4 regions of the Chungangia koreensis genome follow, and region 1 is predicted to be linked to each of the others. Evidence: riboswitches for the same ligand, from Rfam matches in the RefSeq annotation. Region 1 holds a riboswitch; each other region holds the start of a gene.
What was found. Region 1 has a riboswitch for S-adenosylmethionine ahead of ACFOZY_RS13280 (methionine ABC transporter ATP-binding protein). Riboswitches for the same ligand answer to the same signal wherever they lie in the genome.

Region 2: another riboswitch for S-adenosylmethionine. It lies ahead of metK (methionine adenosyltransferase); the one in region 1 lies ahead of ACFOZY_RS13280 (methionine ABC transporter ATP-binding protein).
Region 3: another riboswitch for S-adenosylmethionine. It lies ahead of ACFOZY_RS10480 (O-acetylhomoserine aminocarboxypropyltransferase/cysteine synthase family protein); the one in region 1 lies ahead of ACFOZY_RS13280 (methionine ABC transporter ATP-binding protein).
Region 4: another riboswitch for S-adenosylmethionine. It lies ahead of ACFOZY_RS00155 (methionine ABC transporter ATP-binding protein); the one in region 1 lies ahead of ACFOZY_RS13280 (methionine ABC transporter ATP-binding protein).

The regions. Positions count from the first base shown of each region.
Region 1 covers NZ_JBHSEC010000020.1:57,118-63,082, forward strand. The annotation lists gene ACFOZY_RS13265 (dicarboxylate/amino acid:cation symporter) at 1-769, opposite strand, end outside; gene ACFOZY_RS13270 (MetQ/NlpA family ABC transporter substrate-binding protein) at 925-1,764, opposite strand; gene ACFOZY_RS13275 (methionine ABC transporter permease) at 1,826-2,494, opposite strand; gene ACFOZY_RS13280 (methionine ABC transporter ATP-binding protein) at 2,487-3,512, opposite strand; SAM riboswitch class I at 3,647-3,751, opposite strand; gene ACFOZY_RS13285 (thioredoxin family protein) at 3,817-4,119, opposite strand; gene ACFOZY_RS13290 (toprim domain-containing protein) at 4,130-4,471, opposite strand; gene gcvH (glycine cleavage system protein GcvH) at 4,650-5,030, opposite strand; gene ACFOZY_RS13300 (arsenate reductase family protein) at 5,101-5,460, opposite strand.
Region 2 covers NZ_JBHSEC010000005.1:189-6,153, forward strand. The annotation lists gene ltrA (group II intron reverse transcriptase/maturase) at 311-1,624, shown strand; gene pckA (phosphoenolpyruvate carboxykinase (ATP)) at 1,698-3,284, opposite strand; SAM riboswitch class I at 3,476-3,598, shown strand; gene metK (methionine adenosyltransferase) at 3,849-5,045, shown strand; gene ACFOZY_RS04380 (gamma carbonic anhydrase) at 5,097-5,609, opposite strand; gene ACFOZY_RS04385 (alpha/beta hydrolase) at 5,727-5,965, shown strand, end outside.
Region 3 covers NZ_JBHSEC010000019.1:274,223-280,187, forward strand. The annotation lists gene ACFOZY_RS10470 (homoserine dehydrogenase) at 1-562, opposite strand, end outside; gene metX (homoserine O-acetyltransferase MetX) at 535-1,590, opposite strand; gene ACFOZY_RS10480 (O-acetylhomoserine aminocarboxypropyltransferase/cysteine synthase family protein) at 1,609-2,898, opposite strand; SAM riboswitch class I at 3,006-3,112, opposite strand; gene ACFOZY_RS10485 (glycerol-3-phosphate acyltransferase) at 3,256-3,879, shown strand; gene ACFOZY_RS10490 (DUF2187 family protein) at 3,980-4,207, shown strand; gene pepT (peptidase T) at 4,310-5,536, shown strand; gene ACFOZY_RS10500 (DMT family transporter) at 5,552-5,965, shown strand, end outside.
Region 4 covers NZ_JBHSEC010000001.1:18,217-24,181, reverse strand. The annotation lists gene ACFOZY_RS00165 (MetQ/NlpA family ABC transporter substrate-binding protein) at 1-395, opposite strand, end outside; gene ACFOZY_RS00160 (methionine ABC transporter permease) at 442-1,113, opposite strand; gene ACFOZY_RS00155 (methionine ABC transporter ATP-binding protein) at 1,110-2,129, opposite strand; SAM riboswitch class I at 2,273-2,385, opposite strand; gene ACFOZY_RS00150 (hypothetical protein) at 2,501-3,136, opposite strand; gene ACFOZY_RS00145 (GNAT family N-acetyltransferase) at 3,138-3,605, opposite strand; gene ACFOZY_RS00140 (hypothetical protein) at 3,771-4,448, opposite strand; gene ACFOZY_RS00135 (hypothetical protein) at 4,817-5,227, opposite strand; gene ACFOZY_RS00130 (hypothetical protein) at 5,448-5,624, shown strand; gene ACFOZY_RS00125 (DUF3243 domain-containing protein) at 5,698-5,965, shown strand, end outside.

The sequences.
Region 1 (5,965 bases):
TGACGGGAATTGTTGCTGCAGATGATTGTGTACCAAGAGCCGTGAAATAAGCAGGCAACATTTTCTTGATCAGTGAAAATGGATTTTGACCTACTGCAGCACCTGCTCCGGAATACTGAATCATCAGCATAATCCAATGGAGAATAATGATCATCACAAATACGATGGCAAAGATTGATAGAATTTTTCCAACTTGTCCACCGAATGTCATGTTCATGAAGATTCCGAAGATATGAACTGGCAATAATGGAATGATCACTGCTGTTATTAATTTTTCGATAATGACATTGAATTCATCAAAGATTTTTCCAAGTGTTTTACTGCCGGTAGCAGCAATCCCTATTCCCATTAAAAATGCAAAAATTAAAGCTGTTAAAACTCCCATCATTGGCACGATTTCAATATTAATGAAGGAAGATGCTAAGAACTCTTCAGGATTTTCAAATGCCTCCCCTGAGTGATTAGGAATTATTGAAGGCAATAGATTGCTTGCTACGAAAAATGTCAAAACCCCTGCTAAAATTGTTGAAGTGTATGCGACAACAGTAGCTATACCTAAGAGCTTGCCAGAACCTTTTCCAAGTTTCGCAATCCCAGGTGCTATGAAAGCAATAATAATCAATGGAACCGCAAAGTTCAGGAACCCGCCAAAAATATTATTAAATGTAGCGAATACTCGTACAAACCATTCAGGTACAAATGACCCAAGTGCAACACCCAAAGCTATTGCAATGACAATGCGCCAAATCAGATTAATTTTAATCTTCATTTCATGTCCTCCCCATATGTACATTTGTCTTTTCTAAATAATAAACCCACTTTAACACATTGAATTATAAAAGTGAATGGTTTACCTAAAAGTCGAAATAGTCAGTATCTTAGGATAACAAAAAAACACCGGTTGCCCGGTGCCTCGTTTCCCTACTATTCAACTGGTACGACAGAGCCGCCCCACTCTTCAACGATGAAATCTTGGATTTCTTTTGAATGTAACACTTCTACCAACGCTTTAATTTCTTCTTTGTTTTCATCTCCAGCACGTACTGCAATAACATTTACATAAGGAGATTCAGATCCTTCGATTGCAATAGAATCTTCAATCGGGTTTAAACCATTGTCGATGGCAAAGTTTGAATTGATGACGACAATGTCCCCTTCTTCATTTTCATACATTTGAGGTAAAAGTGCTGGGTCGTAATCTGCATCAAACTGAAGGTTCTTTGGATTGTCTAAAATGTTTTTAACTTCAGCTGCAGTTTTGTCGATGCCTTCCTCAAGCTTGATCAGCCCTTGAGCTTCCAATAGAGAAAGTACACGGCCATGGTCAGCAACAGAGTTACTCATCAAAACAGTTGCCCCGTCCGGAAGTTCATCAAGAGATTTATATTTCTTCGAATAGATTCCGATTGGTTCGATATGGATGCCACCAGCATTGACAAAGTCATAGCCGTGGTCTTTGATTTGCAATTCAAGGTACGGAATGTGTTGGAAGTAGTTAGCGTCCAAATCACCAGAATCCAAGTCTTGGTTTGGCATAACGTACTCTGTATATTCCTCGATTACAAGCTCGATGCCTTTTTCTTCAAGAAGCGGCTTCGCTTGCTCTAAAATGACAGCATGTGGAGTATTGGAAGCACCAACTTTCAATTCTTTCAGTTCGCTGCCATTGCCGGATCCGTTCGAAGATCCTTCATCACTTGTTCCGCAAGCTGCTAATGCTAAAGCACTGACGGATAATACAATTCCTGCTACAAACTTCTTCATCGTTGTAAACTCTCCTTTTGTCTTCAAAATGTCTATGTGGACGGGTTCCCCCGTTGTCACCTTATCGTTTGTCAATCCTGGATGTAATGGAATCCCCGATCCACTGGATGAGGAACACCATGATTAAGATTAAAACTGTACCTACAAATGTAACGTCTTCCCTGCTTCGCTGGAAACCGTCCATATAAACAAGGTTTCCAAGTCCGCCGGCACCAATGATTCCAGCCATCGCGGTATAGCCAATCAGAGCAATGGCAGTGACGGTAATACCGGAAAGTAAAGCTGGTAATGACTCGGGGAAGAGTACTTTGAATATGATTGTCGAAGTCTTGGCACCCATTGATCTCGCTGCCTCAATTACCCCTTTATCAATCTCACGAAGTGCAATCAATACCATCCTTGCATAGAACGGTGCCGCTCCGATTATCAGAGCCGGCAAAGCTGCATTCGGTCCGCGGATGGAGCCGAGCAAGAATTTCGTCAACGGTATTAATAGGATGATTAAAATAATGAATGGAATCGATCTGAATATATTCACGAATGCACCTGTTAATATATTTGAAAACCGATTCGCCCATAATTGATGAGGACTTGTCAAAAAGAGCAAAATCCCTAAAGCAAGACCGATTACAAAAGTCAGTGCAGTTGCGATCGCTGTCATATACAGTGTCTCGAGAGTTGCTTCCCACATCAGTTCCCAGTCGACATTCGGAAATAACTGACTAAGCATGTGTTAACACCTCCGTTTTGACTCCTTCATCATGAAGGAACTGGATAGCCTGATTGATCAATTCGGGTTTCCCGTCAATGTGAAGGATCAGGGTTCCGTAAGCTCCACCCTTCGTATGAGAAACATTGCCGTGAGCAATATTCACTTCCACATCGAAATTTCTGATCAATCTCGAAAGGATTGGCTGTTCAGTTCGATCACCTACGAATATAAGCTTGATGAGCTTACCGGTGTTAAATTGACTCAATAATTTCGAAACCGTTTCTATAGAATCCCCCGACTCGGTAATTTGAGCTACAAATCGCTTCGTGATCTGTTGTTTCGGAGATTGGAATACCTCCAACACATTTCCTAACTCCACTACTTTTCCTGCTTCCATTACAGCAACACGATGACAGATTTTACGGATGACGTGCATTTCATGAGTAATGAGGACAATCGTCAATCCCAATCGCTCATTAATATCCACCAGCAACTCCAAAATGGAATCCGTCGTTTCCGGATCCAGAGCCGATGTCGCTTCATCACAGAGAAGGACTTCCGGTTCATTGGCGAGGGCACGTGCAATTCCGACGCGCTGCTTTTGTCCACCTGATAGTTGTGACGGAAAAGCATTTTCTCTCCCAGTGAGACCGACCAATTCGATTAGTTCTAGAACACGTTTTTTTCGTTGTTCTTTAGCAACCCCTGCTATTTCAAGAGGGAATTCGATATTTTCGGCAACCGTTCTGGACCAAAGCAAGTTGAAATGCTGGAAGATCATGCTGACTTTCTGTCGGGCGTTCCGCAGCTTCTGACCACTAATGGATGAAATTTCTTGTCCGTTCACAGTAACCGTTCCGGCAGTAGGCTTTTCCAATCCGTTCAACAACCGGATCAATGTACTTTTTCCGGCACCACTATAGCCGATCACACCAAATATTTCACCTTGACGTACCGAAAGGTTCACACTGTCCACGGCAGTCAACGTTCCTTTATCCGTTTGGAAAGTTTTCGTAATGTTAGTTAACTCAATCAAATCCTTCTCACCTCCGAACCAAATTTCCTGTATGTCTCAATAATTGGCGTTCTATCTATATTCTTACCCCAAAATAAAAACCTTTCCGCAAGAAGAGCAGAAAGGTTACGCATACGTAAAAACGATCGTCCATTCTCTCATCTACCAAAGCCTTCGCTTTGTGTGAATTGGCACCATTTCATTTTCATGACGGTTGCCGGGTTTCATCGGGCACATCCCTCCACCTCTCGCAATAAGAGCAAACATATTCAATTATGAAACACATTAATGGTTACTTTAACACGGCAAAGTATCTTCGTCAAGGTCATTTCTTCAATTTTTCATATAGATGTGGAACAGACTGAAAAGCGTAAATTTTTTCTTTCAATTCACCGTTCTCGGTAATTACGAGGCACGGAACGCTTTCGATTTCATAATCGATCGCCAAGTCTTCCAAATAATTGAGATTGGCCTTGCCGATCGGCACATCCTTAACCAATTCCGCGACAACGTCCATCATTTTTCCAGCGACTTGGCACGTGCCGCATAAAGGCGTATATAAGTAAAACGCTGTAACATTCGATTGTTCTTTTTGCTGTTCAAAGTCCGCACGCGTCCATTCTAACATCGAATCACCCTTACACAAAAAATTCGCTGCGTATATCAATATTTGCAGCCATTAGTAGGTTTGCTAAAACTTTAATAGGGGTGGTAGCCACCTCACGATAAACTGGTTCTGTATATAAATGCATCGCCTCTGGGTATTCTCGTTTAAACAATGCTCTCAATTTCTCGCCCGATTTATCAGCATCGACAAAGACAAAAAGTTCCGATCCATCATATGGTGCCATCAGTTCTTCCAGCCTCGTCGGGCTAACTGTCCCATTCGTACACAAAATGACGACAGGTTCTGCTATGAGCGGCTCAATCCTTTTCTTATCAGAAAGACCTTCTACAATGATCACTTTTTCACCAAACATCGCAAGCACCCCTAATCACCGTTTTCCGGCAGATACCATTGGGTAAATTGACTCTCCGGATCATCTATACGAACATTTTACCCTAAATGAACCGTTATCCACCTTTCCACACGGTTTCATTCACTTTTTATAGTTAATGAAAAAAACGCCGGCAGAATGTCGGCGTTTTCATGTATGCTCAGGCATTGATCAATTCTTCATATTCTTCAGCAGATAATAGAGCATCCAACTCCGCCAAATCGGCAGGCTCAACCACTATCATCCACGCGTCACCGTAGGAATCTTCGTTAACCAATTCCGGGCTGTCTTCTAAACGTCCATTCACTTCCACTACTTTACCGCTGATTGGCGCATAAAGTTCTGAAACCGTCTTAACAGATTCCACACTTCCGAAAGCATCGTCAACTTTAATGTCGTCGCCGACTTGCGGCAGCTCAACAAATACGATATCACCTAGTTCGGATTGTGCAAATTCTGTAATGCCGATACGTACTTTGCCGTCTTCAAGTTTTACCCATTCGTGTTCTTTTGAATATTTAAGTTCTTTTGGCAAGCTCATTTGGACCCCTCCAGCATTTAAATACATTCAGCATAAGTGTTACATAATTTCACTTGAAATACAAGATGATTTAACGACTCCACGCCTCTTCAAATTCATTTTCTTTAAAGCCGACAGTGACCTTTTTTCCATCTGAAACAATCGGCCGTTTAATCAGCATTCCATCTGACGCAAGTAATTGAATTTGTTCTTCATCAGACATTGTTGGTAGCTTGTCCTTTAGATTTAACTCTTTGTATTTGAGACCGCTTGTATTGAAGAACTTTTTAAGGGGTAGTCCGCTGTTTTGGATATATTCCTTTAATTGTTCAGCAGACGGAGGGGTTTCCGCAATATTATTGTCGGTATAGTCGATCCCTTGTTCGTCCAGCCATTTCTTTGCTTTTCTGCACGTGCCGCATTTTGGATAACCATAGTATGTAAGTGTCATGGATTATCTCCTTTTTTCTTTTCATTGTATCAAAATGAATTGAACAAGTCCTTTCTTTGACAGGATGCTTCGGTTCAATAGGATAAAACAATGCATATCGACTAATCGATCGTAAAGTTTAAAAAAGAATTATTATTACTGCAGAAGATATATCTGGAGCAATCTCTCCAGACGGTCGCTTTCCGCGGGCTCGCGCCAAGCCTCCTCGCTGCGCTTGCGGGGTCTTGGACTGTCTCGCTGTCCCGCAGGAGTCGCCGCCTTCCGCTTATTGCACATACTAAAATAGATAGTATTATGTGGATAAATTCATTCAAAATTGTATAACAAGCAGTTCTCTCCACGTAGACTCCTGTGGGAATAGCTTGAGCTGAAGACCCCGCAGGAACGTAGTGACGAGGAGGCTGAAGCCAAGCCCACGGAAAGCGAAGTGGCGAGAACTGCTGATTAATAAAAAACGACTTATGCAAAGTCTGTTCGGTAGTATTGGGAGGTTTATTAAATAAAT
Region 2 (5,965 bases), on a different contig from region 1:
GACAAAGCCCTTTCTGCCGAAGGTCGTATGGAGTAAATGAGGCAGATAGATGGAGGGAAAGACTACGTCCTTACCCGGGGAGGTCTGATTGGCAAGCCAAGTACCCTTGGTAACCCGTCCCATGAGGGACGGCTGAACAGTCAGAAGTCAGCAGAGGCCATAGTACCATCCGAACTCGAGAAGGATGGGAAGGGCTGAACAGTTAAGAGAGAACAACATCTTGGCATTCAGTTTCTTGAACACAGAAAACCTGATAAGGCCTACCCGATGGAGGAGGCGGTGAATCCCGCGGGGGACATTGGGAGAGTGCATGGGAAACTGGCATAAGAAGAAGCGTTGTTCACGGAAAGGAAATGACGGAATGTTGATGGAACGAATCCTATCACGGGAAAATATGCTTTCAGCCCTCAAACGGGTGGAGAAGAATAAAGGAAGCCATGGTGTGGATGGAATGCCCGTACAAAAGCTACGGAAGCACATCGTTGAGCACTGGGAAGAAGTTAAGGCAGAGCTTCTGATGGGCACCTATCAGCCTCTCCCAGTCCGAAGGGTCGAAATCCCGAAACCTGACGGCGGAGTACGGTTATTAGGAATCCCAACCGTGATGGATCGATTCATTCAACAAGCTATCGCCCAAGTGCTGAATCCGATATATGACCCAACCTTTTCCGAGCATAGCTACGGATTTCGACCCGATAGGAGCGCCCATGGCGCTGTCCGGAAAGCAAAGGGATACATAGAGGAAGGTCATCGCTGGGTAGTGGATATGGACTTGGAGAAATTCTTTGACCGGGTCAACCATGACAGACTTATGGGAACACTCGCGAAACGAATTCAAGATAAACGAGTACTCAAGCTAATCCGGGCGTATCTTAAATCTGGCATCATGATACATGGAGTCGTCACGAGGAATGAAGAGGGAACTCCACAAGGAGGACCACTAAGCCCTTTACTCTCCAATATCGTCCTTGATGAGTTGGACAAGGAACTCGAGAAACGTGGACACCGGTTCGTCCGCTATGCGGATGACTGTAACATCTATGTGAAGACGAGAAGAGCCGGACTACGTGTTCTCCAATCAGTTACCACGTTCATCGAACGGAAACTGAAACTGAGAGTGAACCAGGAGAAATCCGCAGTCGACCGTCCATGGAAAAGGAAGTTCCTTGGCTTTAGCTTTACCAACGGTAAAGTCCTAAAGGTCAGAATCCATAAGAAGAGTATTGAACGGATGAAGAAGAGAATCCGGGAAATCACTTCACGGAAGAAGCCCTACACTATGGAATACCGGATTGGGAAATTAAATCAATACTTAAAAGGATGGTGCGGATACTTCGCTCTGGCTGATACGCCGAGTATATTGAAGCACTTGGATTCGTGGATTCGTAGAAGACTTCGGATGTGCATGTGGAAGGATTGGAAGAACCCAAGAACACGGGTGAGGAAACTCATTGGCATAGGCGTTCCACAATGGAAAGCTTATGAATGGGGAAACTCGCGGAAAGGATATTGGCGAGTCTCAAATAGCCCCATCATGCACAGAACCCTCGGGAACTCCTTTTGGAGTTCCCAAGGGCTCGAAAGTCTATATTTCCGTTATGAAAGTTTGCGTCAATCATCTTAATTGAACCGCCGTATACCGAACGGTACGTACGGTGGTGTGAGAGGTCGGGGGTTAGTCACCCCCTCCTACTCGATTAAGCTAATGGGCCACCTTTAAGAGGGATTGTAGGATCTACATGGCTGAACTTTTTGAAGTTTTCACGGAATTGGCTCGCCAATTCTTTTGCTTTGACGTCATACGCCGCTTTATCTTCCCACGCATTGCGTGGATTTAGAACTTCAGAAGGAACACCTGGAATTTCTTTCGGCATTTCAAGGCCGAAAATTTCATTTACTTCCGTTTGTATATTGTTCAATTCTCCGTTTAGGGCAGCTCTTACCATAGCACGTGTATAACTTAGCTTCATACGGCTACCTACACCGTATTCGCCGCCAGTCCAGCCAGTATTCACCAAGAATACTTGTGAACCATGCTGGTCGATTTTGTCTCCGAGCATTTCAGCATATACAGCAGCAGGAAGTGGCAGGAACGGTGAACCGAAGCAAGTTGAGAACGTTGCTTGCGGAGTAGTGATACCACGTTCTGTTCCAGCAAGTTTAGAAGTGAAACCACTTAGGAAGTGGTACATGGCTTGTTCTTTCGTCAATTTACTGATTGGAGGCAGTACGCCGAATGCATCAGCAGTCAAGAAGATGATTGCTTTCGGATGTCCCGCTACGGACGGCTCAACGATATTGTCGATCGCCTGGATGGGATAAGCTGCACGAGTATTTTCAGTAAGGGAACCATTATCGTAATCCGGTTTGCGTGTTTGCTCATCCAATACCACGTTTTCAAGGACAGCGCCGAATTGGATCGCATTAAAAATTTGTGGCTCCTTCTCTTCGGATAGATTGATACACTTCGCGTAGCAACCACCTTCGATGTTGAAAACTCCATTGTCAGACCAACCATGCTCATCGTCACCAATCAGTTTACGGTCGGCATCTGCAGATAGTGTCGTTTTTCCTGTTCCGGAAAGACCGAAGAACAAAGCAACATCACCGTCTTCACCTACGTTAGCCGAGCAGTGCATTGGTAGAATACCTTGTTCAGGGAGCAAGTAGTTCATAATGGAGAAGATGGATTTTTTCATTTCTCCAGCATATTCAGTACCGCCAATTAGAACAATGCGTTTTTCCATTGAAACGATGATGAATGTTTCAGAATTTGTACCATCTACTGCAGGATCCGCTTTGAATGTTGGTGCAGAAACAATCGTGAATTGAGATTCATGTGTTTTTAATTCATCTTCTGTTGGACGGATGAATAATTGATGAACAAAAAGATTATGCCAAGCGAATTCATTCACGACTTGAATGGCAAGGCGTGATTCTGGATCTGCCCCTGCAAATCCTTTGAAAACGAAAAGCTCATCTCTTGTCTTTAAGTGGTTCAGTACTTTATTATATAAAGCATCGAATTTGTCTGCAGCAATCGGCTGATTAACAGAGCCCCAATCTATTTTTTCAAAGGAGGAAGGCTCTTCGACAATAAATTTGTCTTTAGGCGAACGGCCAGTGTATTTGCCGGTTTCGGCAGTCAATGCACCAGTTGAAGATAATACTGCTTCCCCGCGGGATGTTGCTTTTTCTACCAATTGGGGTACAGATAACTGGATATGCACATGTTCACTTGCCATTAATTCTTTAAGCCCATTATCAATTTTCGCTGAAATCATGGATATGTACCTTCCTTCGCTGATATTCCTAACTTAATAGGTCATTTCGTGTGAATTAGTATAACACATTTAGATAATAAACTATACTAATTGTATGCACAAGTCTTTTAATTGTTCATCAATAAATTGTAACAATTGAAATCAATTGACACGAACAGACTGTTTTCGTATGATGTAAAATTGAACGGATACTCTTATTCCGAGCAGGTGGAGGGGTCAGGCCCTATGAAACCCGGCAACCTGTTGTTATGAACAAAGTAGTAATGGCAAAGGTGCTCAACCTGAGGCAAGGAATTGACCTTGGACGATAAGAGTGAAAGGTGTTTTAAGAAGAGAATCCTTTCCTCATTTAGTGAAGGACTTCAGCGGAAGATGATCGATATGGGTCATGGCATGGAGTTCGTCTGTTGGGGAAAGTTTTTTTTTGGACGAATCGACCTGAACCTCGTGTGCAGAAGCCCGGAACGGCTATAGAAGTTCAAACCTTCGGGAAGACTTGACATGGGAAATGAGTACCGTATCAAACTTGAGAGCAATCTCGCACGATTTGAAGGAGGAATACAATTGACAAATCGCCGTCTATTTACGTCGGAATCCGTAACGGAAGGACATCCGGATAAAATTTGTGATCAGATCTCTGATGCGATTTTGGATGCCATTTTGACAGAAGACCCTAATGCACGTGTGGCATGTGAAACGACTGTTACAACAGGACTTGTTTTAGTAGCAGGGGAAATCACGACATCGACTTATGTCGATATTCCGAAAGTTGTTCGTGAAACTGTTCGTGAAATCGGCTACACACGCGCTAAATATGGTTTTGACTCAGAGACTTCGGCTGTATTGACTGCCATTGATGAGCAATCCGCTGATATCGCAATGGGCGTTGATCAGGCTTTGGAAGCACGTGAAGGGTCAATGAGTGATGCAGAACTTGAAGCAATCGGAGCAGGAGACCAAGGTCTGATGTTCGGTTTTGCTTGTAATGAAACACCAGAGCTTATGCCGCTTCCAATCAGTTTGGCGCACAAATTGGCACGCCGTTTAGCTGAAGTAAGAAAAGAGGACATTCTTCCTTACTTGCGTCCGGATGGAAAAACGCAAGTCACGGTTGAATATGATGAAAACAATAATCCGGTGCGCATCGATACGATAGTCATTTCAACTCAGCATCATCCGGAAGTGACACTTGAACAAATTCAGCGCAATCTTAAAGAGTATGTAATTCAGCCGGTAGTTCCTGCTGAATTGATCGACGAAAACACAAAGTACTTCATTAATCCGACAGGCCGTTTCGTGATCGGCGGACCTCAAGGGGATGCAGGTCTTACTGGCCGTAAAATCATCGTAGACACATATGGAGGTTATGCACGCCATGGAGGCGGTGCATTTTCCGGTAAGGATCCGACAAAGGTGGACCGATCTGCGGCATATGCTGCGCGTTATGTAGCAAAGAACATCGTTGCAGCAGGTCTTGCTGATCGTTGTGAAGTCCAATTGGCATATGCAATCGGTGTGGCCAAACCGGTATCCATTGCAATTGATACATTTGGAACTGGTAAGGCAGAAGAAAAAGATCTTGTCGAGTGGGTACGCGAGTTATTCGACCTTCGTCCTGCAGGTATTATTAAGATGCTTGATCTACGCCGTGCGATTTACAAGCAAACAGCTGCGTATGGTCACTTCGGCCGTACGGATATCGATGTTCCTTGGGAGAAAACTGATAAGGCTGCTGCATTGAAAGAAAAAGCAGGATTATAAATAAGAAGGAATCTGCAAACCTGTAAGGGTAAGCAGATTCCTTTTCATTTGTCATTTTTGATGTTGTTTATAAATTTGTGCCTTTTCAGCGTACTCGTTGTAAATGCGATTCATTTCCATTTTGTCTTCATCATTTAGTTCACGGACAACTTTTACTGGACTGCCGAAAGCCAACATACCTGGAGGAATTTTCTTTCCAGGCGGTACCAGTGTACCTGCTCCGATGAAGGCGCCTTCTCCAATTTCAGCACCGTCTAAAATGATGGACCCCATTCCGACTAATGCCCCTTTTCGCACAATACAACTATGTAGCGTCACTTGATGGCCAATCGTTACATTGTCCTCTAAAATAAGTGGGTTTCCAGGACTTTGATGAAGACAGCATAAATCTTGGATGTTCACTTTTTTGCCAATAATCGTTGGTGCAACATCACCCCGGATGACGGAATTGAACCATACCGATGATTCAGGCCCAATCGTTACATCGCCCGAAATAGTCGTATAATCCGCAATATAAACGGATGGGTCAATTTGTGGGGTTTTTTCCTTATAAGGATAAATCATCTTTGTCACCTCTTTCCTTTATTATTGTATAATAATAGTAGCAAATTAGGCACCAACAGAGAAACGTTTCAATAGAAAAGAGTCAGGGAACGTACTAGTACAATAGGAGGGAATAGCATGTGGAAATGGGAAGCTGAAGGGCAGCCGAAAGCTGTGGTTGCTATCGTACATAGTGCTTATGAACATCATCGGCGCTATGCCTGGCTGATTGAGCGGTTTCGTACTGCTGGGTTCCATGTGGTGATGGGAGATCTCCCTGGACACGGGGATGCAAGTCTTTCACATGCTGCCCATGATTCAAGTTTTGAAGAATATGAAAAGTTTGTTCATGAATTGGTGAAGGTTGGCCTTTCTCA
Region 3 (5,965 bases), on a different contig from region 1:
CGTAACCGAAGTCCTGCGCGTTCTGCAGTGCTTCCTCAAATGTACACTTGGCTGTACGCATTTCTGACAAGATGAAGTTTGACGTGCCATTTAAAATGCCGGCAATGTTTTCAACTTCATTAACTTGAAGCAAATTCTTTAATGTCTTAATAATTGGAACGCCGCCTGCTGTGGTTGCTTCATATCCAATAGTAGCATCATAATTTTCCGCCACCTTTTGCAAGGACAAACCATGCTTGGCAAACATCGCTTTATTTGCCGTAATAACATGGATTCCCCGCTCGAGGAAATATGTCAAATAGGAATAAGCGGGTTCTTCACCAACAATCGCTTCGAACACAACGTCTACATCCGGTATGGATGCTATATCTTCGAATCGATCTGTTACGAAAAGATGGGCTGGTAAGGGCCTCAACTTTTCGACATCACGAATTAACACGCCCACCACCTCTACATCGATTCCAAAGAAATTCCGGAACTCTTCCTTCTTCTCATTCAAGATTTGAAAAACTCCTTGACCAACAGTACCAAAGCCTAATAATGCAATTTTAATGGTTTGCATGCATTCGCCTCCAAGTTTGCCTGTATGATGAAACCCCATTTGCTATACTCCGTCAAGAAGCCGTCGTGCCCGAATTTCGTATGAACAAGATGGAAGTTTCCATTTGGCACTGAATGCGTGAATTCACGAATTCTTTCTGACGGATAAATTAAGTCATAGGTGAATCCGATCGCAGCCACTTTCGCTTTGTAACCCTTCACTGCCCCCCGGAATCCACCTCTTCCTTTGCCAATGTCATGGGAGTTCATTGCCCGTAGTAGGGTCAGATAACTATTCGGATCAAAACGGCCGGTGATTTTCCTACCCATATGTTTCATGTACGATTCCACTTCGTAAATGCCGTCAGATCGCTCCTCGCGATTGAAACGTTGCGAAAAGAGTTCCTGGCTCCGGTATGAAACCATACCTGCAATCCTTGCAGTTTCGAAGCCTTTTACATCTGTGGCACTTCTATAGTTTCCAGCTCTAAAATGAGGATCTTGCTCGATTGCATGGATCCCGATGTAGTTGAATGCAATTCCATAATCACTCAACTCGGGGGTGACAGCCAACGGGATGAGCAACTCCATATCATCCGGATACAATAGACCCCATTCAAGCACCTGCATCCCGCCCAATGAACCACCAATGACCGCAAAAACCCTCGAAATCCCTAAGTTCTCTAATCCCTTTTTTTCAGCGTGAACTATATCCCGGATTGTAATGGAGGGAAAATCTGCACGATATGGCTTACCTGTTTCGGGATTGATGTGTAGCGGTCCAGTCGAGCCATTGCAGCCTCCTATTACGTTAAACGTGATTACACGATATCGGTTTGTATCCAAAGGACATTGAGGTCCGACAAGCCCCGCCCACCAGCCGGGCAATGCAGAGGAGCCGACTGTAAGATGATTGCCAGTCAACGCATGACAGGCGAGGATGACCGGGGCATCTGCCGGTCCAGAGATTTCATAGGCGAGCTCCACATCCAAAAGAAGTGCTCCCGACTCTAAGACCAAATTCCCAATTCCAACAACACCAATTGTCATCCTGCGCCCTCCTCTTTGTTAAATAGATACGGGTACTGCTTCTTCGATTGCCTGACCGAGGTCTTGCACGATATCCTCTAACGCTTCTGTTCCTACAGAAAGACGGATTAATTCTTCTGACACACCAGACTTTTTCAAGTCATCCGTGTTCAACTGCTGGTGAGTAGTCGATGCAGGGTGGATAATTAGAGATTTTGAATCACCTACATTGGCGACATGCGACCAGATTTTCACGTGATCAATCACTTTACGCCCTGCATCTCTTCCTCCTTTGACTCCAAAGTTCAAGACCGATCCGAAACCGTTCTTCAAGTATTTTGTTGCCGCTTCATATGATGGGTGGCCTTCTAACCCTATATAATTCACCCATTCCACAGAAGAATTATTCGATAAGTATTCAGCTACAGCAAGCGCATTCTGGTTTTGTTTCTCCACGCGGAGGTGAAGAGTCTCCAGCCCTTGTAGGAAAGCAAATGCATGATCCGGACTCAAGCAAGGTCCGAAATCTCGAAGCAATTGTACACGCAGCTTAGTAGCGAATGCTGCATTCGGAACATCTACGCCATAGCGAATTCCATGATACGAAGCATCAGGTTCCGTAAAGTATGGGAATTTCGGAGAATTCCAATCGAAGTTACCGCCATCTACTACAATTCCTCCAATGGCTATTCCATGACCACCAATCCATTTTGTTGCAGAATGCACAACGATATTGGCACCGAACTCGATCGGATTGCAACCGTATGGACTTGGGAATGTATTGTCAATGATTAGCGGAACTCCGTTTTCTTTTGCAATCGCCGCAACAGCTTCAATATCTAAAACTAGTAAACTCGGATTTCCGATGGATTCAGCAAAAATCGCTTTCGTTTTTTCCGTAATGGCTGCTCGGAAGTTTTCCGGATCTGCAGCATCGACGAACTTTACTTTAATGCCATAGCGAGGAAGCGTGACCGCAAACAAATTGAAGGTCCCCCCGTACAGATTGCTTGCAGCTACAATCTCATCACCAGAACTTGCGATATTCAAAATAGCAAACGAGATGGCAGCCATCCCTGAAGATAGAGCAACCGCAGCAGTTCCCTTCTCGAGCAGTGCAATACGCTGCTCAAATACATCGACAGTCGGGTTCATAATCCGGGAGTAAATATTGCCACTTTCCTCTAAGGCAAATAATTTCTGAGCATGTTCTGTATCACGGAACACATAAGAAGTTGTACGGTAAAGCGGGACAGCTCTGGCTCCTGTTACAGGATCCGGCTGTTGTCCTCCATGAAGTAGCAGGGTTTCGGGTTGAAAATTAGTCATTGGTATTCCTCCTTTATGATGTGGGGTCGATGGAATGCGGAGGAGAGGATTTTCAGGAAATAAAAAACCCTCTTCCTAAGAAGAGGGTATGCATACGCGTATTCCTCCCCTTATCTTTCAGACCTTCCAGTCTGTAGGATTTAGCACCATAGCAATTGGATTGCCGGTTGCCGGGCATCGTCGGGCCTATTCCCTCCGCCGCTCTCGATAAGAGTGTATTCGATTCAATTTTTCCATCTGATGAAGAGTATGCAGCGAATTGATGAAAAAGTCAAACAAAAAAGATTATTTTATTTATGAATCTTTTTTAAAGGCTATCCGTTAAATAGTACAAATGAACTTTAGGGAAGTGGAAAGATGTTGGCTATATGGATCGTCGCCGTTCTGCTGACAGGCTATGTCATCGGATGTGCACATGGCTCAGTATTGGCACAAAGATTGTCTGGCGTTGACTTAAAAGAAACTGGGGTGAAAAACGCAGGCGCCTCAAATGCCACCATCGTATTAGGGAAAAAATATGGTGCCCTCGTGGCATTGGTCGATATAGGAAAAGGGGCATTAACAATAATCGTTCTACGAATGCTGTTAGGGAATGCTTTTTCCGAGGAAGTGGTCTGGACGTTGCTGTTCTTGGCGGGAGCCGCAGTTGTGATTGGTCATAACTTCCCATTCTACATGAAATTCAATGGAGGAAAAGGAACTGCTACAGTCATTGGAGTGTTACTAGCACTCGACTGGCGGATTGGCCTTGCCGGTCTGGCTCTTTTCATCGCAGCCTCTCTTCTATCAAATTACATCGTCGTCGGCGTTCTCATGTTATATGTTACCTTATTAGTTGTCGCTGTGTGGATGGCTGAAGGTGCTTGGCCGATTGTTACCGCTGCAGGTTTGTTCCTACTTGCACTTTGGAAGCATATCGAAAACTTCCAGCGTATAAAAGAGGGGACGGAAAAAAAGGTGCGAACTGTCATTAAACGGTGAAAAAAAAAGCAACTTACAGGAACCTCGTTTCAGTATGCTATAATAATAGTGTACGAAAATAAGTTTTATCCATTGGATAAAATGAAATGAGGGAATCGTGTTGACATTTGCAAGACAAGAGAAAGAATTAAGTCCTTTCGTGGCTGCGCGCTATGTCGGCGAGGAAATTGAATTTTCGCGTAATGGATTCGATGTAAAAGGCCGGATCCATAAAATCTTGGAACACTCAGTCATCGTAGAAATGTCAGATGAAGACGCTCTTAGCATTGGGGCAAAATCGAATTTGACAGTGGTATCTCATAAGAAGTATTCGGTTAAGTCATCATAATATGCAAAGCAATCGCATCTGCGATTGCTTTTTTATTATTCTGAATTCCTCTAAAGAGTTGAAAGTGCTAAAATGAAACCATTGAATAAGGAGGAGATAGAGATGAAAGAAATATTGATTGAACGGCTTGTCCGTTATGCCAAAATAGATACACAATCGGATGCGGAAAGTACGACTTGCCCTTCCACGCCGGGACAGTGGGATCTACTCCATTTATTAGAAAAAGAGCTCAGCGAAATCGGCTTAGAAGAAATCACTCTGGACGAAAACGGCTATTTATTTGCCACGTTGCCTGCTAATACCGATAAGGATGTTCCCGTAATCGGATTCCTTGCGCACGTGGATACAGCCACAGATTACTCTGGTAAAAATGTAAACCCTCAACGTGTAGACAACTACAAAGGTGGAGACATTCAATTAAACGCTAATACCGTACTCTCCCCTTCTGAATTTCCAGAGCTTCAAAACTATATCGGACACACCCTGCTAACAACCGATGGAACGACACTATTAGGTGCAGATGATAAAGCAGGTATTGCGGAAATCATGACAGCGATGGAATATCTGGTGAACCATCCGGAAATAAAACACGGAAAAATCCGTGTCGGCTTTAACCCAGATGAAGAAATTGGACGCGGCCCTCATAAATTCGACGTTCCGGTATTCGGTGCAAAATACGCGTATACAATGGACGGCGGTCCACTTGGGGAACTACAATACGAAAGCTTCAATGCAGCCGGCGTAAAATTGACGACACACGGGAAAAGTGTCCATCCTGGCTCCGCAAAGAATAAGATGGTCAATGCCATCACGATCGCCACTAAGTTCCAGTCATATATGCCGGAGGACGAGGTTCCTGAAAAAACAGACGGTTATGAAGGGTTCATACACCTCATGAACTTCAATGGCAATGTAGAAAAAGCTACCCTTGCTTACATTATCCGCGACCATGATCGTGAAAAATTCGAAGCGAAGAAACAATTGATGAAAGATGCCGCATCTAAACTTCAAGCGGAATACGGTGAAAAAGCCCTCAAGTTGGAAATCAACGACCAATATTACAATATGGGCGAAAAAATCCTGCCAGTTAAAGAGATTGTCGATATCGCTTATGAAGCTATGAAAGAATTGGATATCGAACCTGTCGTCGTTCCTGTTCGTGGCGGAACTGATGGTTCTCAGTTATCATTCATGGGAATGCCGACACCTAATATTTTTGGCGGTGGGGAAAACTTCCACGGCAAATATGAGTACGTATCTGCTGACAATATGGTGAAAGCAACTGAAGTGATCATTAAAGTAGCAGAGTTGTTCGAACAGCGCGGATAATACAGGGGTGGTCTTATGAGGGAAATATCACTGGGGCTTTTAGCGTCATTATTCTTTGCGGTCACTTTTGTATTGAACCGTTCCATGGAACTGTCAGGCGGAAGCTGGCTTTGGAGTTCGTCTCTCCGATTTCTATTCATGCTGCCCTTCCTCCTACTGATTGTCACTATCAGGAATGGAACCGGTCCGGTATTTCGAGAGATTAAGGAAAAGCCTCTTCCTTGGTTAAGTTGGAGCATCGTAGCATTCGTTCTTTTTTACGCTCCATTGACCTTTGCTTCTGGCTATAGTCCCGGTTGGTTAGTAGCGGGAACTTGGCAGCTGACGATCATTGCGGGGGTATTGCTCGCTCCGTTCTTCTTCGTGAAAAGGCAGACGATGTATGATGAACAACTAATCAGACAGCAAATTCCGGTGAAATCCCTTTTG
Region 4 (5,965 bases), on a different contig from region 1:
GCTCCTTCTTCAATTTCGTTTACATCTTTTATTTTTTCCGAATAAATACCCATTGGAGCAATTAGAGTTGCACCGATCGGTACCAAGTCTGCGCCCGTCTCTTCTGTGAATGCACTAAGGAATGCAATGTGTTGGAATGAGTTCAAGTCAATGTCACCGTCTTGTAATGCTTTGTTAGGAAGTGAGTAGTCAGCAAACTCGATCAGTTCAATTTCAATGCCTTCTGCTGCAGCTTTCTTTTTCAAGATCGGCCATACTTCACCGTCAGTTCCTGTGACACCGATTTTTACTTTTTTAGTTTCTGAGTCTCCACCTTCACTTGAAGCGGAGTCGCCACAAGCTGCTAATACTGTTGCCGCTAGTAAGACAAATAGGAATAACCAGATTTTTTTCATGATGTATATCTCCTCTTTTATATGTTTTATGTCGTTCGTATCGTATTTAACGTCGCATAATTTTTCGTGATAATGTGTTTCCGATCCATTGCGCAATTTGCACTAGGGTAATTAAGATCACAACCGTTACAAGCATGACACTCCAGTCGAAACGCTGATAACCGTACGTCTGTGCTATATGTCCGAGACCGCCTGCCCCGACAGTTCCGGCCATCGCGGAGAAGTCAATCAGACTGATGCTCATGAATGTTAGACCCAACACTAACGGTCCAAGCGCTTCCGGGATTAAAACTGTAAAAATAATTTGGTATGGACTCGCTCCCATTGCTTTTGCAGCTTCTACTACACCAGGATCGATACTGACTAAATTGTTCTCGACTACACGGGCGATTGAAAATGCTGCAACAATCGTCATGGGGAATACCGCTCCGCCAATACCAATCGAACTTCCTACAACAATCCGGGTTAATGGACTGATCGCAAATAGGAAAATGATGAACGGAATGGGACGTATGAGATTAATCAAGAAGTTCAGTAAGTTAAAAATAATGCGGTTCTCAAGAAGGTTTCCTCTACGAGTAACGTAGAGCGTTAGCCCAATGGCAATCCCAAAAATCGAACCTAAAATTAGGGTGATGGCCACCATCAGGATCGTTTCTCCTGTTGCCTCAACGATCCTCGGCCAAAATGTTTCCCAATCTACCTTCATGCTGGTCATTCTACGGACACCTCCTCAATCTCCACCATGTTGTTTAAATCACTGATGACTTGTTGGATTAAGGTCTCATCACCTTCAAAAGAAACTAACAGGTTTCCTATAAGCTTCTGTTGTAACTCGCGTACAGAACCATACACGATATTCACATCGACTCCATACTTCCGGGTAACTCGGGATAACACAGGATCCCCTGCCACTTCTCCTTTGAAGATGACACGGTATAGGCGTTTACCGCCTCGTTCCCTCCATTCATTCAACAAATGATCGGACGGACGATCTTTTTGTACAGATTCGATAAACCTTTGTGTCGTCGAATGTTGCGGGTCCGTGAAAGTGTCAAATACCGAGCCCTGCTCGATGACTTCCCCATTCTCCATGACAGCGACCCGATCACAAATCGTTTGAATGACGTTCATCTCATGTGTAATCAATAAAATCGTTAATCCTAAATCTTTATTGACCTTTTTTAAGAGTTTCAGGATTTCTGCCGTTGTATCCGGATCGAGAGCAGAAGTGGCTTCGTCACAGATTAGAATATCCGGCGATGTAGCAAGTGCCCGCGCTATGCCGACCCGCTGTTTCTGACCGCCTGACAGCTGTTCCGGATAATCGTTTGCTTTATCGGACAAACCAACAAATCTCAGCAATTCTGCGACACGTTCATTGATTTCCTTCTTCGGCACTCCTGCCAATTTCAACGGATACGCTACATTTCCCGCAACTGTCCGTGAGTTGAATAAGTTAAAGTTTTGGAAGATCATCCCGATCCGGCGGCGAAGTTTGCGTAACTCCTTCTGCGAAAGACTTGCTACGTCTACTCCCTGTACGGAAACCGTACCGCTTGTCGGCCGTTCCAACATATTGACCAAGCGGAGCAACGTACTTTTCCCAGCGCCACTAAAACCGATGATTCCGAAGATTTCTCCCTGCTCGACGGAGAGAGATACCTCCTTTACTGCATGCACCTCCCGGTTGGCGAGCCGGAATGTCTTGGCCGCCTGCTTAAATTCGATCATGCTTTTGCCTCCTCAAGCTGTAACTGATTCTTTGCAGACAATGCTGTGTGCAGTCATCTACCTTTCTTTTACCGAACGAAAAAGAGCCCTCTTTTTTCTTATCCACAAGAAAAAAGAAGGCTCCCATTAAGAAAACCATCTCGTTCTCATCTTTCAAATGCAATAAGCATTTGCAGGAATTGGCACAGAGTTCATTCGTCATGAACCAGCTGCCGAGATGTCATAGGGCCTGTCCCTCGATCTCTCTGGATAAGAAAGTGATGTATTGCTATTCGATTGTTGCAAGAATTGATTCTTACTTTAGGACTTTAAAGCAGAAAAGTCAACTAACTTAATAAAATAAAACTATTCTGATAGTTGAAAGGGTTTTCTCATTTAAGGAATTCTTGTATTTCTGTCATGACTTCTTTCAGTATATCAATCGATTTTAAAGCATTTCCTTCAACATCCAATGCATGCCCTACACGAGGAATCACTTTACTAATCATATTTGGATTCTGCTCTACCAAGGCCACTCGCTCTTCGCTATAAATTTGGTCTGCATCCCCAATAATCGATAGTCCTTTCTGTGTGCTGTTCCTCATCGAAGTGAGCACATCCTCCCGATGAATCAGAGGTGTTTGCCAAACGGCCTTGGCATTCTTGAACTCTTCTCTCATTAATTCGGAGCTAAGTGCGATTGTTCCAAGTGATTTCGCAATGAAGCAATAATTTGGGTAGTGTTTCTTTCCCAAAATAGCGTCAATGACTGTTTGTACATCAATTTTAATAGCTTCACCAAGCTCTTCATTCGTAAAATCGTCATATGCCTCGTCATTATAATTGTATGTCACTTGCAATAAGTCATAGTGTAGTTGTTCAGAGAAATGATTTGCGTAATGAAGTAACGGCGCCTGTGCTGTATAGCCTGAACCGGGCAACACGACCATCAGTCCAACCGCCTCCTCTCTCGTGAAATAATTGAATGGAATAATCATTTCTTTATATCCACTTACATAACCTTTCATCCTACATTCCCCCATTCACCGGTAACTGATAGACGACTTCCTCTCCAAACTTTAAGTCTGTCGGTTGGAAACCGGAACTCACGTAAAGCTTTTTTGCCCACTCATTGTCCGGATCAACTGTTAAACGGATGACTTCGCAACGCGGATGCCGTTCTGTGATCCACTGAATCATTTCCGATAAGGCTGCTTTTCCGAAGCCCTTTCCTTGAAATTCGTGATCAATGAAGAATCCGTTAATCCAATAACTGTCTGTCGTTTTTTCCTCATAAGCATGCATGACGAATCCAACCATTTGATGTTGGTCGTAAATCGCAAACGGAATATATTCGACATTGTCCCCATCCGGTTTAATGTAGACCTTAGAAAGAGATACAGCGACAGTCGGTACAAAGCCTTTTTGTTCGTCTGCAACAGTTAGATTCAATGCTTCTTTCCAATTCTCTCTTGTGACGATGATCAATTTGACCATTTCAATACCTCGCTTGGTTTGATTTTTGACTTATTCTCCTTATTTTGTTTGTATTCCTGCCAAAAATAAAAAAAGCCGGTGAAATTCACCGACTCAACTAACAATCATTCCACTTGTATACATGAACACTGTCCGTTGGTCGTGCTACACGGACCTACACAACTTTCATATCCCTTTCAAAACTCTTAAAACATGATCTTCGTCGATTTGGACACGCTGTCCATCGTTCAATGTAACTTCCATTGGGAAAACGGCAGATACTTTGTCAGAGAAGTACCATCTTCTTCCTGGTGGAGTAAGCAGTAAGAACGAGCCTTCTTGTCGCTGACCCATGAACGTTAAACCAGCGGGATTCGGTTCCTTCCGATCCCGTTCAGGAACACCTAATTGGTTTAAAACATCATATGCTTCTTTAGGATCTTCAACGACTAAACTCATTTCGCTGACGTAATAAATGCTCTCAACCGTAAATGGATGAACACGGTTTTCAGTGATTGTCGGTCGCGCTATAAATTCCACAATATTTCCAGCGGGATCTTCAAAGTAAAACGCTCTGGCAGGAAAATGTTCAAAAAAAGCTTCATCTTCCCCCTCCTCAATCAGTAATGGTACACGTTCCTTCGTCCAATTCTTTGCCTCTTCAAACTGATTATCAGGAATATCAAAGGCGAAATGATAATAAGGATTGTTGTCTGCTTGCTTGAATTCAATCTCGGTATTGCCCGCGGCTATCCGGAAGTAATCTGTGCCTTGGCTCTGGAGCGAAAATCCCATGGTTTCTGTATAGAAATATTTCATTTCTTCTAAATGTCCAGCCATCATTGTAATGGATTCAATCTTCATAACTGACACACCCCTTAGCTTCTTGTTACTTCCGTTGTAACAAAGAAACAGCTTTAAGTCCGCTTTTTTGCCTGGAGTGTTAATGAATATCATATTTTTTCTGAGCACGGGATTGGATTAATCCTACTTAAATTCGTTTTAATCCTACTTAAAATTGATTTAATCCTTACCCCAGAGTGTTGAATCCTACTTGTAAAAAATTTAATCCTAATTTTCGGGCCATTAATCAAAAAACTATGTTTATCTCTTTTAAAAAGGGGAATGGAAGAGAAGAACGGTTGACTTTGTTTACAAAGTTGTGTGTTTCCCCCTTGAATTATAAAAACGCCGGATCTGTGCTCCGGCGTTACTTACATAAAAATATTCTATTAATGTCCTGTGCGAATGATAGCATCGAACAAGGAAACTTTTTCTTCTTCCAATTGAACACGGTCAAACGGCAATTCAATGATGTACTCGTGACGGCCATATGGACGCATGCCCAATTTTTCTTTTGCATATGGATTATTAGAAGTAAGCGCGACTATCTTCGTTTCAAAATCGAACCCTTCGACATTTAATCTGTGTCCTTCGACCATTGCATACGGGACAATTTCGTATGCATCTTCCAGATCTCGGATTGCTGTTTCTTTCACCAATTGACCTTTACCTTCTTCAATCGGCGTAAAACCGAGGTCTTTGTCTTGGATGTCGTTAGTACGCAAGAAATATTTGCCTTGATAGAAAAAGAGTTCATACTCTTTGTTTTTCCATTTGCCAAATCTACCTTTTCTGATCATCCACATTTCGCCTCGATTCTGTCTTTTCTTTCATTATAGGACATCCCCACTCCCATTCATATCCAATTTAAGTATTATTTTTTCATAGTGCTTTTAGGTAATAGGACTTTAATAAATATACTGAAAATTCCAACAAAAGGCCTTTCGTACCATTGCGTTTAAGGATTTTGTATAGAGGGTAAAATGAAATTATACATTTTTTTCAAAAGGAGGATAGTAAATGCTGGATAAACCAATTCATGATTCCAGACACTCAGAAGTTCTTGAAGCCATGGATTTGGAGCAGGTGCAAGGTTCCCAAGAAGAAAAAGGCGATCTAAATGAAAATTTTGTGAGGTCAATTCAGGAACTGCAGCTGTTTTTCGAACAATATCAAGGAACTCATAGTGAACGATGAGTTCAATATCAGGGTTAATTTTTGATGAATCGGGAATAGTGAATAAGACAACAAACAAAGGAGTGGTGAGAACATGACGAACAACAATTTCCAAGAAGAAATTCAAAATCAAATGAGCAGTATGGATTCTGAAAAAAAAGATCAGATTTTAGAAAACTTCGGTAAATTCAAGTCGTATTTGTCTGACAAAGTGTCAAAAGGCGAAGCTCTTGGTATGAGTGAAGAGCAAATGGCAAAAGCTACAGAAATGATAGCAGGCTATCTTGCAAAGCATGAAGAACCAAGGAACCGAGAAGAGCATTTACTCAGAGAGCTTTGGAACTCCGGTGACAAGGAGCAGC